DNA from 2 places in the Burkholderia cepacia complex sp. TUM26381 genome. Region 1 is predicted to be linked to the other one. Evidence: predicted binding sites of a transcription regulator. Region 1 holds the regulator's gene; the other holds the start of a gene.
What was found. Region 1 encodes FliA, which starts transcription of late flagellar genes. Its sites were predicted from a motif close to CTAAAGTTTNNNNNNNNNNNGCCGNTA; they were not measured.
Positions count from the first base shown of each region.

Region 2: the regulator FliA is predicted to act here: its motif matches at 2,319-2,345, upstream of ACWMMN_RS05505 (DUF4088 family protein).

Region 1 covers NZ_CM172006.1:229,905-236,266, forward strand. The annotation lists gene flhA (flagellar biosynthesis protein FlhA) at 1-2,039, shown strand, start outside; gene flhF (flagellar biosynthesis GTPase FlhF) at 2,036-3,796, shown strand; gene ACWMMN_RS01085 (nucleotide-binding protein) at 3,789-4,607, shown strand; gene ACWMMN_RS01090 (RNA polymerase sigma factor FliA) at 4,626-5,360, shown strand; S-adenosyl-L-homocysteine riboswitch at 5,459-5,572, shown strand; gene ahcY (adenosylhomocysteinase) at 5,605-6,362, shown strand, end outside.
Region 2 covers NZ_CM172006.1:1,145,929-1,152,290, reverse strand. The annotation lists gene ACWMMN_RS05525 (CreA family protein) at 1-127, shown strand, start outside; gene ACWMMN_RS05520 (AraC family transcriptional regulator) at 190-1,095, shown strand; gene ACWMMN_RS05515 (AzlC family ABC transporter permease) at 1,195-1,962, shown strand; gene ACWMMN_RS05510 (AzlD domain-containing protein) at 1,959-2,297, shown strand; gene ACWMMN_RS05505 (DUF4088 family protein) at 2,459-3,241, shown strand; gene ACWMMN_RS05500 (hypothetical protein) at 3,373-3,774, opposite strand; gene ACWMMN_RS05495 (RNA-binding S4 domain-containing protein) at 4,043-4,261, shown strand; gene norM (multidrug efflux MATE transporter NorM) at 4,399-5,787, shown strand; gene fumC (class II fumarate hydratase) at 5,933-6,362, shown strand, end outside.

The DNA of each region.
Region 1 (6,362 bases):
GCGCGCTCGCGGGCCCGATCCTCATCTGCATGATCCTGGGGATGATGATCCTGCCGCTGCCGCCGCTGCTGCTGGATCTGTTGTTCACGTTCAACATCGCGCTGTCGGTGATGGTGCTGCTCGTCAGCATGTACACGATGAAGCCGCTCGACTTCGCGGCGTTCCCGAGCGTGCTGCTGTTCTCGACGCTGCTGCGCCTGTCGCTGAACGTCGCGTCGACGCGCGTCGTGCTGCTCGAGGGCCACACGGGCCCCGATGCGGCCGGCCAGGTGATCGAGGCGTTCGGCCACTTCCTCGTCGGCGGCAACTTCGCGGTCGGCATCGTCGTGTTCGTGATCCTGATGATCATCAACTTCATGGTGATCACGAAGGGCGCGGGGCGGATCGCCGAAGTGTCCGCGCGCTTCACGCTCGATGCGATGCCCGGCAAGCAGATGGCGATCGACGCCGACCTGAACGCGGGCCTCATCAACGAGGAACAGGCCCGCAAGCGCCGCCAGGCCGTGTCGCAGGAGGCCGAGTTCTACGGGTCGATGGACGGCGCGTCGAAGTTCGTGCGCGGCGACGCGATCGCCGGCCTGATCATCATGGCGATCAACGTGATCGGCGGGCTGATCGTCGGGATGGTCCAGCACGACATGAGCTTCGCGGCGGCCGGCACGAACTACACGCTGCTGACGATCGGCGACGGCCTCGTCGCACAGATCCCGTCGCTCGTGATCTCGACCGCGGCCGGCGTGATCGTGTCGCGCGTCGCGACCGACGAGGACATCGGCACGCAGATCACCGGCCAGCTGTTCACGAACCCGCGCGTGCTGGCGATCACCGGCGTGATCATCGTGATCATGGGGCTGATCCCCGGGATGCCGCATTTCGCGTTCCTCGGGCTCGGCGGCGGCGCGATCTGGCTGGCCCGCACGCAGACCAAGCGCGCGGCGGCCCGCAAGGCGGCCGGCGACGTGAGCGACATCGCACCGCCCGCCGTGCTGCCGTCCGACAGCCACGAGGCGACCTGGGACGACGTGCAGCTGATCGACCCGCTCGGCCTCGAAGTCGGCTACCGGCTGATCCCGCTCGTCGACAAGAACAGCGACGGCGAGCTGCTCAAGCGGATCAAGAGCATCCGCAAGAAATTCGCGCAGGAAATCGGCTTCCTGCCGCCGGTGATCCATATCCGCGACAACCTCGAACTGCGGCCGAACGCATACCGGATCGCGCTGAAGGGCGTCGAGATCGGCGTCGGCGAAGTGTTCCCGGGCCAGTGGCTCGCGATCAACCCGGGCCAGGTGACGGCCGCGCTGCCGGGCGCCGTCACGCAGGATCCCGCGTTCGGGCTGCCGGCCGTGTGGATCGACGTCGCGCTGCGCGAGCAGGCGCAGGTGTACGGCTACACGGTGGTCGACGCGAGCACGGTCGTCGCGACGCACCTGAACCATCTCGTCGTCCAGCACGCGGCCGAGCTGCTCGGCCGCCAGGAAGTGCAGGCGCTCGTCGAGCGCACCGGCAAGGACGCACCGTCGCTCGTCGAGGACCTCGTGCCGAAGACGATCTCGCTGACGACGCTGCAGAAGGTGCTGCAGAACCTGCTCGAGGAAGGCGTGCCGATCCGCGACATGCGCACGATCCTCGAGGCCGTGTCCGAGCATGCGGGCCGCGGCGATGCGTTCGAGATCACGGCCGCCGTGCGGCTCGCGCTCGGCCGCGCGATCACGCAGCAGTGGTATCCGGGCGCCGGCGAAATGCAGGTGATGGGCCTCGACGCGAATCTGGAGCGCGTGCTGTCGCAGGCGCTCGCCACCGGCGCGAACCCGGGCCTCGAACCCGGCCTCGCGCACAACCTTCTGACCGGCACGCAGCAAGCGATGCTGCGTCAACAAAATCTTGGGCTGCCGCCCGTGCTGCTCGTGCAGCACGCGCTGCGCGCGATGCTCGCGCGTTTCCTGCGCCGCAGCCTGCCGCAATTGAAAGTGCTGTCGTATGCCGAAGTGCCGGACACACGCACGATCAAAGTCGTTAACGTCATCGGGGGTTCCGCTTGAACATTCGCAAATTCACCGGCGCAACGAGCCGCGACGCACTTCGTCTCGTGCGCGAGGCACTCGGCGCCGACGCGGTCGTGCTGTCGAACCGCACGCTCGATGACGGCAGCGTCGAAATCGTTGCACTCGCCGATTCGGACCTCGCCGCGGTGGCGCCCCCCGCCGCCCGCCCGCGCCTCGCCACGCCGCGCCTGCCGGAATCCGTGCCGGCGGCCGCCGTGCCGGGCATCGTGTCGCGCCCGGGCGCCGTCCCGGCTCGCCCGGCCATCAATCCGTACGCGGCCGGCGAAGGCGGGCTGCCGGACGTGTTCTCGTCCGTGTTCGGCGCGAGCGCTGACGCGGAAGAGCTGGACGCGCATCCTTCGCTGCCCGACGCGGACGCGGCATCGCCGTCGATCGCCGCGCCAGCCGCCGGAGCGCCGGCCGCCGGAGCGCCGGCCGCCGCTTCCGAACCCGCGCCGTGGCTGGTCGAGCACGCGAAGCGCCTGACGCAGCAGCGCGACGCGCTGATCGCGCGTGCGCAGGCGCCTGCCGCGCCGCAGCCCGCACCCGCGCCGCAGGCCGCCGCCAGCACGACGCCGCCCGACTGGGCGCGCGACATCGTGCGCGACGCCGAGCGCCGGATCCCGGCCGCCGCGACTCGCACGCCCGACACGGGCGCCACGTCCGCTGCCAAGGCGGCCGAACGCGCGCGCCTGTCCGCCGATGCGGCCGCCGCGGTGGCCGATGCGGTGAAGTCGCGCATCGAGCGGATCGTCAACGACACGGTGATGCAGGAGCTCGGCGCGCTGCGCGGGATGATGGAAGAGCAGTTCGACAGCCTGAGGTGGCACGACCGCCAGCGTCGCAGCGCCGTGCATGGCGCGCTGACGAAGCACCTGTTTGCGGCCGGCTTCTCCGCGCAGCTCGTGCGGATGCTGGTCGACAACCTGCCGTCCGGCGACGGCGCGCAGACTTTCGAGCAGGCCGCCGAATGGGCGCAGTCGGTGCTCGCGTCGAACCTGCCGGTGCTCGACAGCGAGGATGCGCTGATGGAGCGCGGCGGCGTGTTCGCGCTGATGGGGCCGACGGGCGTCGGCAAGACGACGACCACGGCGAAGCTGGCCGCGCGCTGCGTGATGCGCTTCGGCGCGAGCAAGGTCGCGCTGCTGACCACCGACAGCTACCGGATCGGCGGCCACGAGCAGCTGCGCATCTTCGGCAAGATCCTCGGCGTGCCGGTCCACGCGGTGAAGGATGCGGGCGATCTCGCGCTCGCGCTGTCCGAACTGCGCAACAAGCACATCGTGCTGATCGACACGATCGGGATGAGCCAGCGCGATCGCGCGGTGTCCGACCAGATCGCGATGCTGCACGGCGCGAACACTCCGGTGCAGCGCCTGCTGCTGCTGAACGCGACGAGCCACGGCGACACGCTCAACGAAGTCGTGCAGGCGTACCGCAGCGCGGGCGAGCATCCGCATGCGGCATCCCCGGACCTCGCCGGCTGCATCCTCACGAAGCTCGACGAGGCGACCCACCTCGGCGGCGTGCTCGATACGGTGATCCGCTACAAGCTGCCGATCCACTACGTGTCGACCGGCCAGAAGGTGCCGGAGAACCTGTACGTCGCGTCGACCAAATTCCTGCTGAAGAGCGCGTTCTGTGTGCCGCGCGACGGCTCGCCCTTCGTGCCGCAGGACGAGGACATGCCGACGCTGCTGTCCGCATTGACCGCACGTTCCACTGCCGAGCTGCACGAGGTGCGATTTGGATAAACGGATCATCGATCAGGCCGAAGGGCTGCGGCGCCTGCTCGCCGGGCGCGCGTCGCGCATCGTCGCGGTGACGGGCGGGCCGGCGGGTGTCGGCTGCACGTCCACCATCGTGAACCTCGCGGCGGCGCTCGCATCGCTCGGCAAGGACGTGCTCGTCGTCGACGAACGTGCCGACGTGCACTCGGCCAGCGCGACGCTGGCCGGCGCATGGCTGCGCGACGGCGAACGCACGCGGGTGGCGGCCGGCTTCGGCCTGTGCGCCGCCGCGCGGCTCGCGCGGGCCGGCTACAGCGACGCGCAGCTGAGCGATTTCATCGACGGCCCGGCCGATATCGTCCTCGTCGACGCGCAGCTCGGCGCCGACGGTTCGTTCTCGGCGCTCGCCCGCGAAGCGCACGACGTGCTGGTCGTCACGCGGGTCGCCGCGCAGGCGATCACCGAGGCGTACGCGTGCATGAAGCGGCTGCATTTCGCGCATGCGTTCGCGCAGTTCCGCGTGCTGACCAATCACGTCGGCAGCCATGCGGACGCGAAGACCGCCTTCGACAACCTCGCGGGCGTCGCGAGCCGCTACCTGACCGTGTCGATCGCCGACGCGGGTTGCGTGAGCGCCGATCCGCTCGTCGAGCATGCGCGCGAACTGACGCATGCGGTGGTCGATGCGTTCCCGTCGTCGGCCGCCGCGCGCGACTACCGGCAGATTGCCGCGGACCTGCTGTACTGGCCGATGCGCCCGCGTTCGGGTGCGGGTCGCGCCGTCCACGCGGGTGGCAAGCCGTCGTATGAGGCGGGCGCGGCACACGCCGCGTGAGCGCCTAAGGAGAGAGCCATGATGTACAACGCTCAAGGAAAGATGTCCCAGGCCGACGTGCTCGCGCAATACGCGCCGCTCGTGCGCCGCCTCGGGCTGCAGCTCGTCGCGAAGATGCCGGCGAGCGTCGATCTCGACGACCTGATCCAGGCTGGCATGATCGGCCTGATGGACGCGGCCGGCCGCTACAAGGAAGACCAGGGCGCGCAGTTCGAGACCTACGCGACGCAGCGCATCCGCGGCGCGATGCTCGACGAGCTGCGCAGCAACGACTGGCTGCCGCGCAGCCTGCGCAAGACGTCGCGCGAGGTCGAGCACGCGGTGCACCAGGTCGAGCAGCATCTCGGCCGCTCGGCGAGCGAGACCGAGATCGCGGAACACCTGAACATGCCGCTCGACGAATACCAGGGGATGCTGCAGGACCTGCACGGTAGCCAGCTCATCTACTACGAGGATTTCGACCGCGCGGCCGACGACGAGCCGTTCCTCGACCGTTATCGTGTCGATCACGCCGATCCGCTGTCGGCGCTGCTCGACGAGCACCTGCGCGAGGCCCTCGTCGAGGCGATCGAGCGGCTGCCGGAGCGCGAGAAGCTGCTGATGTCGCTGTACTACGAACGGGGTCTGAATCTGCGCGAGATCGGCGCGGTGCTCGAAGTGAGCGAGTCGCGCGTGTGCCAGCTGCACAGCCAGGCCGTCGCGCGCCTGCGTGCGCGGCTGCGCGAACAGGCGTGGGTCGGCGCGGAATCCTGACCCTTTGCTGACGGCCGCGCGCGCCGACGCCGCGCGCTCGTGCCAGGGTTGCGCGGTGCTTGCGCATTCCGCGCGCCGATTTGCTACAATCCCCTCCGTTTTCCGAGGAGCGTTGCGACGGACATCTGTGTCCGCCAGGCTCGGAAGGCTTCACCAAGCAGCCGTGCGGCGATGTCGCGCCGGCCCCGCTTCCTGAACGGCGCTCACGTCACCAATCTAGAAACTTTTTAGAAAGGAGGGCGTGATGAACGCCATTATCGATTCCAAGGCTTCCCACGATTACGTCGTCGCCGACATGGCGCTGGCCGGCTGGGGCCGCAAGGAACTCAACATCGCCGAGACCGAAATGCCGGGCCTCGTGCAGATCCGCGACGAATACAAGGCAGAGCAGCCGCTGAAGGGCGCGCGCATTGCCGGTTCGCTGCACATGACGATCCAGACGGGCGTGCTGATCGAGACGCTGAAGGCGCTCGGCGCGGACGTCCGCTGGGCGTCGTGCAACATCTTCTCGACGCAGGATCACGCTGCGGCCGCGATCGTCGAAGCCGGCACGCCGGTGTTCGCGTTCAAGGGCGAATCGCTCGACGAATACTGGGAGTTCTCGCACCGCATCTTCGAATGGCCGAACGGCGAATTCGCGAACATGATCCTGGACGACGGCGGCGACGCAACGCTGCTGCTGATCCTCGGCTCGAAGGCCGAGAAGGACCGTTCGGTGATCGCGAAGCCGACCAACGAGGAAGAAGTCGCGCTGTACAAGTCGATCGCGAAGCACCTCGACATCGACGCGACCTGGTACTCGAAGCGCCTCGCGCACATCAAGGGCGTGACCGAGGAAACCACGACCGGCGTGCACCGCCTGTACCAGATGGAAAAGGACGGCCGCCTGCCGTTCCCGGCGTTCAACGTGAACGATTCGGTCACGAAGTCGAAGTTCGACAACCTGTACGGCTGTCGCGAATCGCTGGTCGACGGCATCAAGCGCGCGACCGACGTGATGAT
Region 2 (6,362 bases), 920 kb from region 1:
CGTCGTCGACAAGAAGCGCAACACGATCGTCTACCTGACCTACAGCGACCGCATCGTCAGCGGCAGCCCGAAGAACGCGGTCACCGCGGTGCCGATGCCGGCCGGCACGACGATTCCGGTCAAGTAACACGCACACCGGCCGGGCGCGCGAGCGATACACTGTCGGTTCGACCGCTCCCGCGCCCGATCATGTCCGCCGCCCACCTTCCGGATTCCGCACGCTACTGGCGCACGCCGCTGCTGCCGGAGGCGGATCTCGTCACGGCGACCTATCGCGACCACACGTTCGCGCCGCACTGGCACGACGCGTACACGATCCCCGTGATTCTCGAAGGCGCGGAACGCTTCACCTATCGCGGCAACGGCTATGTCGCCGAAACGGGCAGCGTGCCCGTGATCAATCCCGGCGAAGTGCATACGGGGTCGCGCGCAGCCGACGAAGGCTGGTGCTATCGCGTCAGCTACATGCCCGTCGAATTCATCCGCGAACTCACGAGTGCGATCGCCGGCCGCCAGCAGGACGCGCCGTGGTTCGCCCCCGACGTGATTCACGACGCCGATCTCGCAGCCCGGCTCACGCTCGCGCACCGGATGATGGAAGCCGGCAGCGACCGCGCGCTGTCTTCGAATGCACATGCGCCGGGGCAAGCGGCCGACGACCCGGCCAACACCGCATCGCGCATCTACGATCCGCTCGCCGCCGAAACGGCGATGCTCGACGCGCTGTCGACGCTGATCGTGCGTCACGCCGACGCGCTGCCGCGACCGGCGCCGCTCGCGTCCGACGAACCGCGCGTCGAGGCGATGCGCGAGCGGCTCGCCGCCGACCTGATGGCCACGGTAACGCTCGACGACGTCGCGCAGGCGGCCGGCCTGTCGCCGTTCCACGCAGCACGCCTGTTCACGCGCACGACCGGCATGCCGCCGCATGCGTGGCGCAACCAGCTGCGGCTGCAACGTGCGCTCGCGCCGCTGCGCGCGGGCGTACCCGTCGCCGACGTCGCCGCGGCCAGCGGCTTCGTCGACCAGAGCCACTTCACGCGGCATTTCAAACGGATGTTCGGCGTGCCGCCCGGCCGCTGGCAGGCGAGCTGACCCGCGGCGCCCCGCGGCCGGCACGCGAGCCCCGCCCCCGATTCCGCGAGCGCAAGAACATACAAGCCGGCCCGCCACCGGCTCGCTATCCTCCAATTCATGGAGAAGCGCTCTTTGAACCCGACACCCGCATCGCCCCCGCGCCGCCCGCTCAACGAGTGGCTCGACGGCGCGCGCGACACGATTCCGATGATGATCGGCGCAGCACCGTTCGGCGTGATTTTCGGCACGCTCGTCGGCGGCGGCCCGCTCGCCGCATGGCACGGCGCACTGATGTCGCTCGCCGTGTTCGCGGGCTCCGCGCAGTTCATCGCGCTCGGCCTGATCGCCGGCAGCGCGAGCTTCGTCGTCGTGCTCGCGACGACGCTGATCGTGAACCTGCGCCACCTGCTGTACAGCGCGACGCTCGCGCCCTATGTCGCGCATCTGCCGCTGCGCTGGCGCGCAACGCTCGGCGCGCTGATGACCGACGAGGTGTTCGCGGTCGCCTATGCGCACTACCGGCACTTCCCGCCCGGCGCGATCGGCCCCCACTACTTTTTCGGCTCAGGGCTCGCGATGTACCTGAACTGGCAGGTCTGGACGCTCGCGGGCATCGGCTTCGGCGCGGCGTTCCCGGGCCTGCAGTCGCTCGGCCTCGATTTCGCGATGGCGGCCACCTTCATTGCGATCGTCGTCCCGCAGCTGGGCACGCTGCGCTATTTCGCGGCGGCCGCGACGGCCGGCACGCTCGCGTACTTCTGGCAGGGCTGGCCGTACAAGCTCGGGCTGCTCGGCGCGGTCGCCGCCGGCGTCGCGATCGGCGTTGCGCTCACGCTGCTGCATGAACGCACGCGTGCCGGCTCGCGCAGGGAGGCTGCATCGTGAGCTATGCGCTGCTGATCCTGGGGATGGCCGTCATCACGTACGCGATCCGCTCGACGCTGTTCCTGTTCGGCGAGCGGCTGACGTTCCCCCCGCTCGTGCGGACCGCGCTCGGCTTCGTGCCGGTCACCGTCCTGACCGCGATCATCGTGCCGATGGCCGTCTCGCCGCACGGCGGCACGGCCGAGCTGACCTGGCGCAATCCGCAGCTCGTCGGCGCGCTCGCCGCCGTGCTCGTGTCGGCGGCAACCCGCCGCCCGCTCGTGACGATCGCGGCCGGGCTCGTGGTGTTCTTCTTCTGGCAAGGGGTCGTGATCCCGCACTGGCTGCCCGCCTGAGCACACGCTCTACCGCGCGCGCTCAAGTTTCCGCCCGGCGCGCCGATATAGGGAATGAAGACCCGCCACCGGCCTCGGCGCGCACCGGTCAGTCGACACGGCGCCCGCCCCGGTGCGCCGTGCCGGCCGTCGGCTTGCGCGGGCCGCCATCGAGACGATTCATGGGCCAGATCACCCTTTCCCTCAAGGACGACACGCTCGAGTCCCTGCGCAAGGACTACGACGCATTCGTGCGCGTGTCGCTGAAACTCGACCCGCAGTTCGCAACGCCGTCGTTCGAGGATTTCCTGCGCGCGAAGCTGCTCGACAACATGGTGCCGCTGACCGAGCACGCGGTGCAGCGGATGCTGCAGGGCGGCCAGTACGCGTGGGCCAAGCGCACGCTCGACAAGGAATTTCCGGACGTCGTCGCGATCCTGATGCGGCAGGCCGGCGAATTCGGCTTCGGCTTTGCGTCGCGCTCCGAATGGACCCCCGACGAACTCGCGAAAGCGTGCCGCGACTGGGCGAAGGCGATCGTCGCCGAAGCGCAGGGCGACCCGTCGCTGATCGATCCGCTCGCATCGCAGATCAAGGGCGCGGCGCAAGACATCCAGACGCTCGAGGAACTGATGCAGACGCCCGCGTGGCGGCTCGCGGAATCGTTGCGGCAGCGGATCTACGAGGCCAAGCTCGCGTGCGAGATGAGCGTCGGCAGCACCGCGCGCGACAAGCTCGGCGAACTGCGCGGGCTGCTGCGCCTCGGGCTCGCGCACGGGTCGTTCCAGAAGCAGGAAGCGCAGCAGATCATGGAATACCTGCGGCTGCTGAAGCCGGAGATCTTCGTCGAGGAACCGTACGACGTCTTCGCGCGGCTCGCTGCATGGCTGCGCAGCGTATTCACACCTGCGGCCGTGCGACCGGCCCAGGGGCAGGGACAAGGGCAAGGACAGCGCCGGCCGTGACCGCACGCCCGTTCCGCTGACAACACGACGCGATGAAAAAGGCCCGGTTCGCGCAAAGCGAACCGGGCCTTTTGACAACGGCCGTCGCAACACCGCTTCCGGCAAACATCGCGACGGCGCCGGGCACCCGCTTACTGCGTGGCGCCCTGGGCCGATGCACCGCCCTCCGCCCCGACCGAGGCGCCGCCTTCGGTCGCTTCGCCGGCCTTCGCCTTGGCCGAACCGGCATGGCCCTTGGCCGACTTCGCGGCATGCTTCGTGTGCTTCTTGGCCGAATGGACGGTCGACGTCGCCGAATCCTTCGCGCCGTCGGCTGCCGCGCCGACCGCATCGGTCGCACCGCCGGCCGCATTGCCCGACGCGTTCGCGCCGGCACCGCCCTGCACGCCTGCGCCGACACCTGCCGCCGGAGCTTGCGCCTGCACGCCGGCACCGGCTGCACCCTGCGCCGCCGTACCCGTCTGGGCAAACGCGGCCGAAGTGGCGAACGCCGTCAGCGCGGCACCGATCAGCATCGTACGAATCTTGGACATGGCAATTCTCCTCAAGAGTTGTGAGCCCGGACCGCAGCGATGCGGCCCGTCGCGTCCCTGCCGCAACACGCAGCAGGTACGACAGAAGACCCGCCGCCCGCACGGCCGGTTCGTCGATTTCTCAGACTGTTACCCACCGTTGCATTTGCTGACGAATCGCTCACAGTCCTTAACAACTGCCCGCAGCAGCGGCCCGCGCTCGCGTGCCGGGCCGCGGTGCCGTATGATGCGGAGCGTTTCCTCCCGCGCCTTGCGCACCTTCTTCGTCATGCCCAACCTGGATTTCACGCTGACCGGCGAATACGTCGAGCTGCACAACCTTCTCAAGATCACCGGCCTCGCGGACAGCGGCGGCACCGCGAAGCTGATCGTCGCGTCCGGCGCGGTGAAAGTCGACGGCGCGGTCGAGCTGCGCAAGACCTGCAAGATCCGCGCGGGCCAGGTCGTGCTGCTTGGCGACACGCGCATCGCGGTGCGCGAGGCCTAGCACTCGCGTCGTTCCCCCTGTCCGCGACATGGCCATCGGCGCACGCGTTCGACACGGTTTGAATAAAGCCGTAAGCTAAGCGTCTCTCAAAATAAATACATACAGCGCGGGCCCGCACCCGCGCGAGCGCCCATTCCATGTCGCATTCCGGTCTTACGCGGACGGTCGCTGCGCCGCCGTCGCTATCCAGTCACGCCGCCGATACCGCGCGCCTCGCCGCGCCGCTCGCGATCGCGCAACTTTCGCAGATGGCGATGAGCGTCACCGACACGGTGCTGCTCGGTTCGCTCGGCCCCGATTCGCTCGCGGCGGGCGGGCTCGGCGCGAACTTCTTCTTCGTCATCGTGACCATCCTGCAAGGCGTGCTGTCGTCGGTCAGCGTGAGCGTCGCGCATGCGCGCGGCGCGCAGGCCGAGCACCGCGTGCCGCACATCTACTGGACCGGCTTCGCACTGTCCGTGCTGCTCGCGATTCCGGCGATCGTCGCGCTGTCGCTGTCCGAAACGATCCTGCTGATGTTCCACGAGCCGCCGCTGCTCGCGCATCACGTCGGCGAATACACGGGGATCCTGCGCTACGCGGCGCTCGGCAGCCTGATCGGCGTCGGGCTGATGCGTGCATTCCTGCCGGCGATCGGCGCCGCAAAGCGGCTGCTGTGGGTGTCGATCGGCGGCGTCGGCGTCAACGGCGTGCTGAACTACGGGCTGATCCACGGCGCATTCGGGCTGCCGCGCCTCGGCTTTCTCGGTTCGGCGGTCGCGACGACGATCACGATCTGGCTCACCGCGCTCGCACTCATCTGGCTGCTGCACGGCCGGCAGCGCTTCCGCCATTTCGTGACCGCGTCGCGCCCGAAGCTGCCCATGATGGGCGAACTGATCGGCATCGGCTGGCCTGTCGCGATCACGTACGGGGTCGAATCGACGCTGTTCCTCGCCACCGGCCTCACGGTCGGCGTGCTGGGCGCGACGTCGCTCGCCGCGCACCAGATCGCGCTGAACGTCGCGTCGGTGTCGTTCATGGTGCCGCTCGCGATCGGCCAGGCCGCCAACGTGCGCGTCGGCTACTGGGTCGGTGCGGGCTCGCCCGTCGCCGCACGGCACGCGGGCTTCGTCGCACTCGCGCTCGGCGTCGCGTTCATGTCGCTGTCGGGCGTCGTGATGATCGTCGCGCCGCATACGATCGTCGGCCTGTACCTGCACCTCGACGACCCGGCCAACGCGGCCACGGTGTCGCTCGGCGCGTCGCTGCTCGGCATCGCCGCGGTGTTCCAGATCGTCGACGGGATGCAGACCGTCGCGTCGGGTGCGCTGCGCGGCCTGAAGGACACGCGCATTCCGATGCTCGCCGCAACCTTCGGCTACTGGGGCATCGGCTTTCCGACCGGCTACTGGTTCGCGTTCCACGCGGGCCTCGGCGCGCGCGGCCTGTGGTGGGGGCTCGCGGCCGGCCTCGCGAGCGTCGCCGCGCTGATGGCATGGCGCTTTCACCGCAAGACCGCGTCGCTCATTGCGGCGGCGCACTAGGCGCGACACGACGCGAAATCGCGGCCGGCGCTATGCTTGTCGGTTGAACACCTCGAGACGCCGCGCGAGCGGCGCGACTGCCTCACGATACGTCTGATGCCGCGCGACGACGCGCGGCCTTTCCCCTTTCCAGGAGGAGTGCATCATGAACGAAGCAGTTCGGATGGAACGCGATACGTTCGGCGAAATCGCCGTGCCGGCCGACCGACTTTGGGGCGCGCAAACCGAGCGCTCGCTGCAGAATTTCCGGATCTCGACCGAGAAGCAGTCGCCCGAGCTGATCCACGCGCTGGCGATCGTCAAGCGCGCCGCGGCAGCCGTGAACCAGTCGCTCGGCGTGCTCGCCGACGACAAGGCGCGCGCGATCATCGACGCGGCAGACGAGATCATCGCCGGCAAGCATCCGCGCGAATTCCCGCTCGCGGTGTGGCAGACGGGCTCCGGCACGCAGACCAACATGAACCTCAACGAGGTGATTGCGAACCGCGCGAGCGAGCTGATGGGCGGCGAGCGCGGCGAGGCGCGCAAGGTGCATCCGAACGACGACGTGAACCGCGGCCAGTCGTCGAACGACG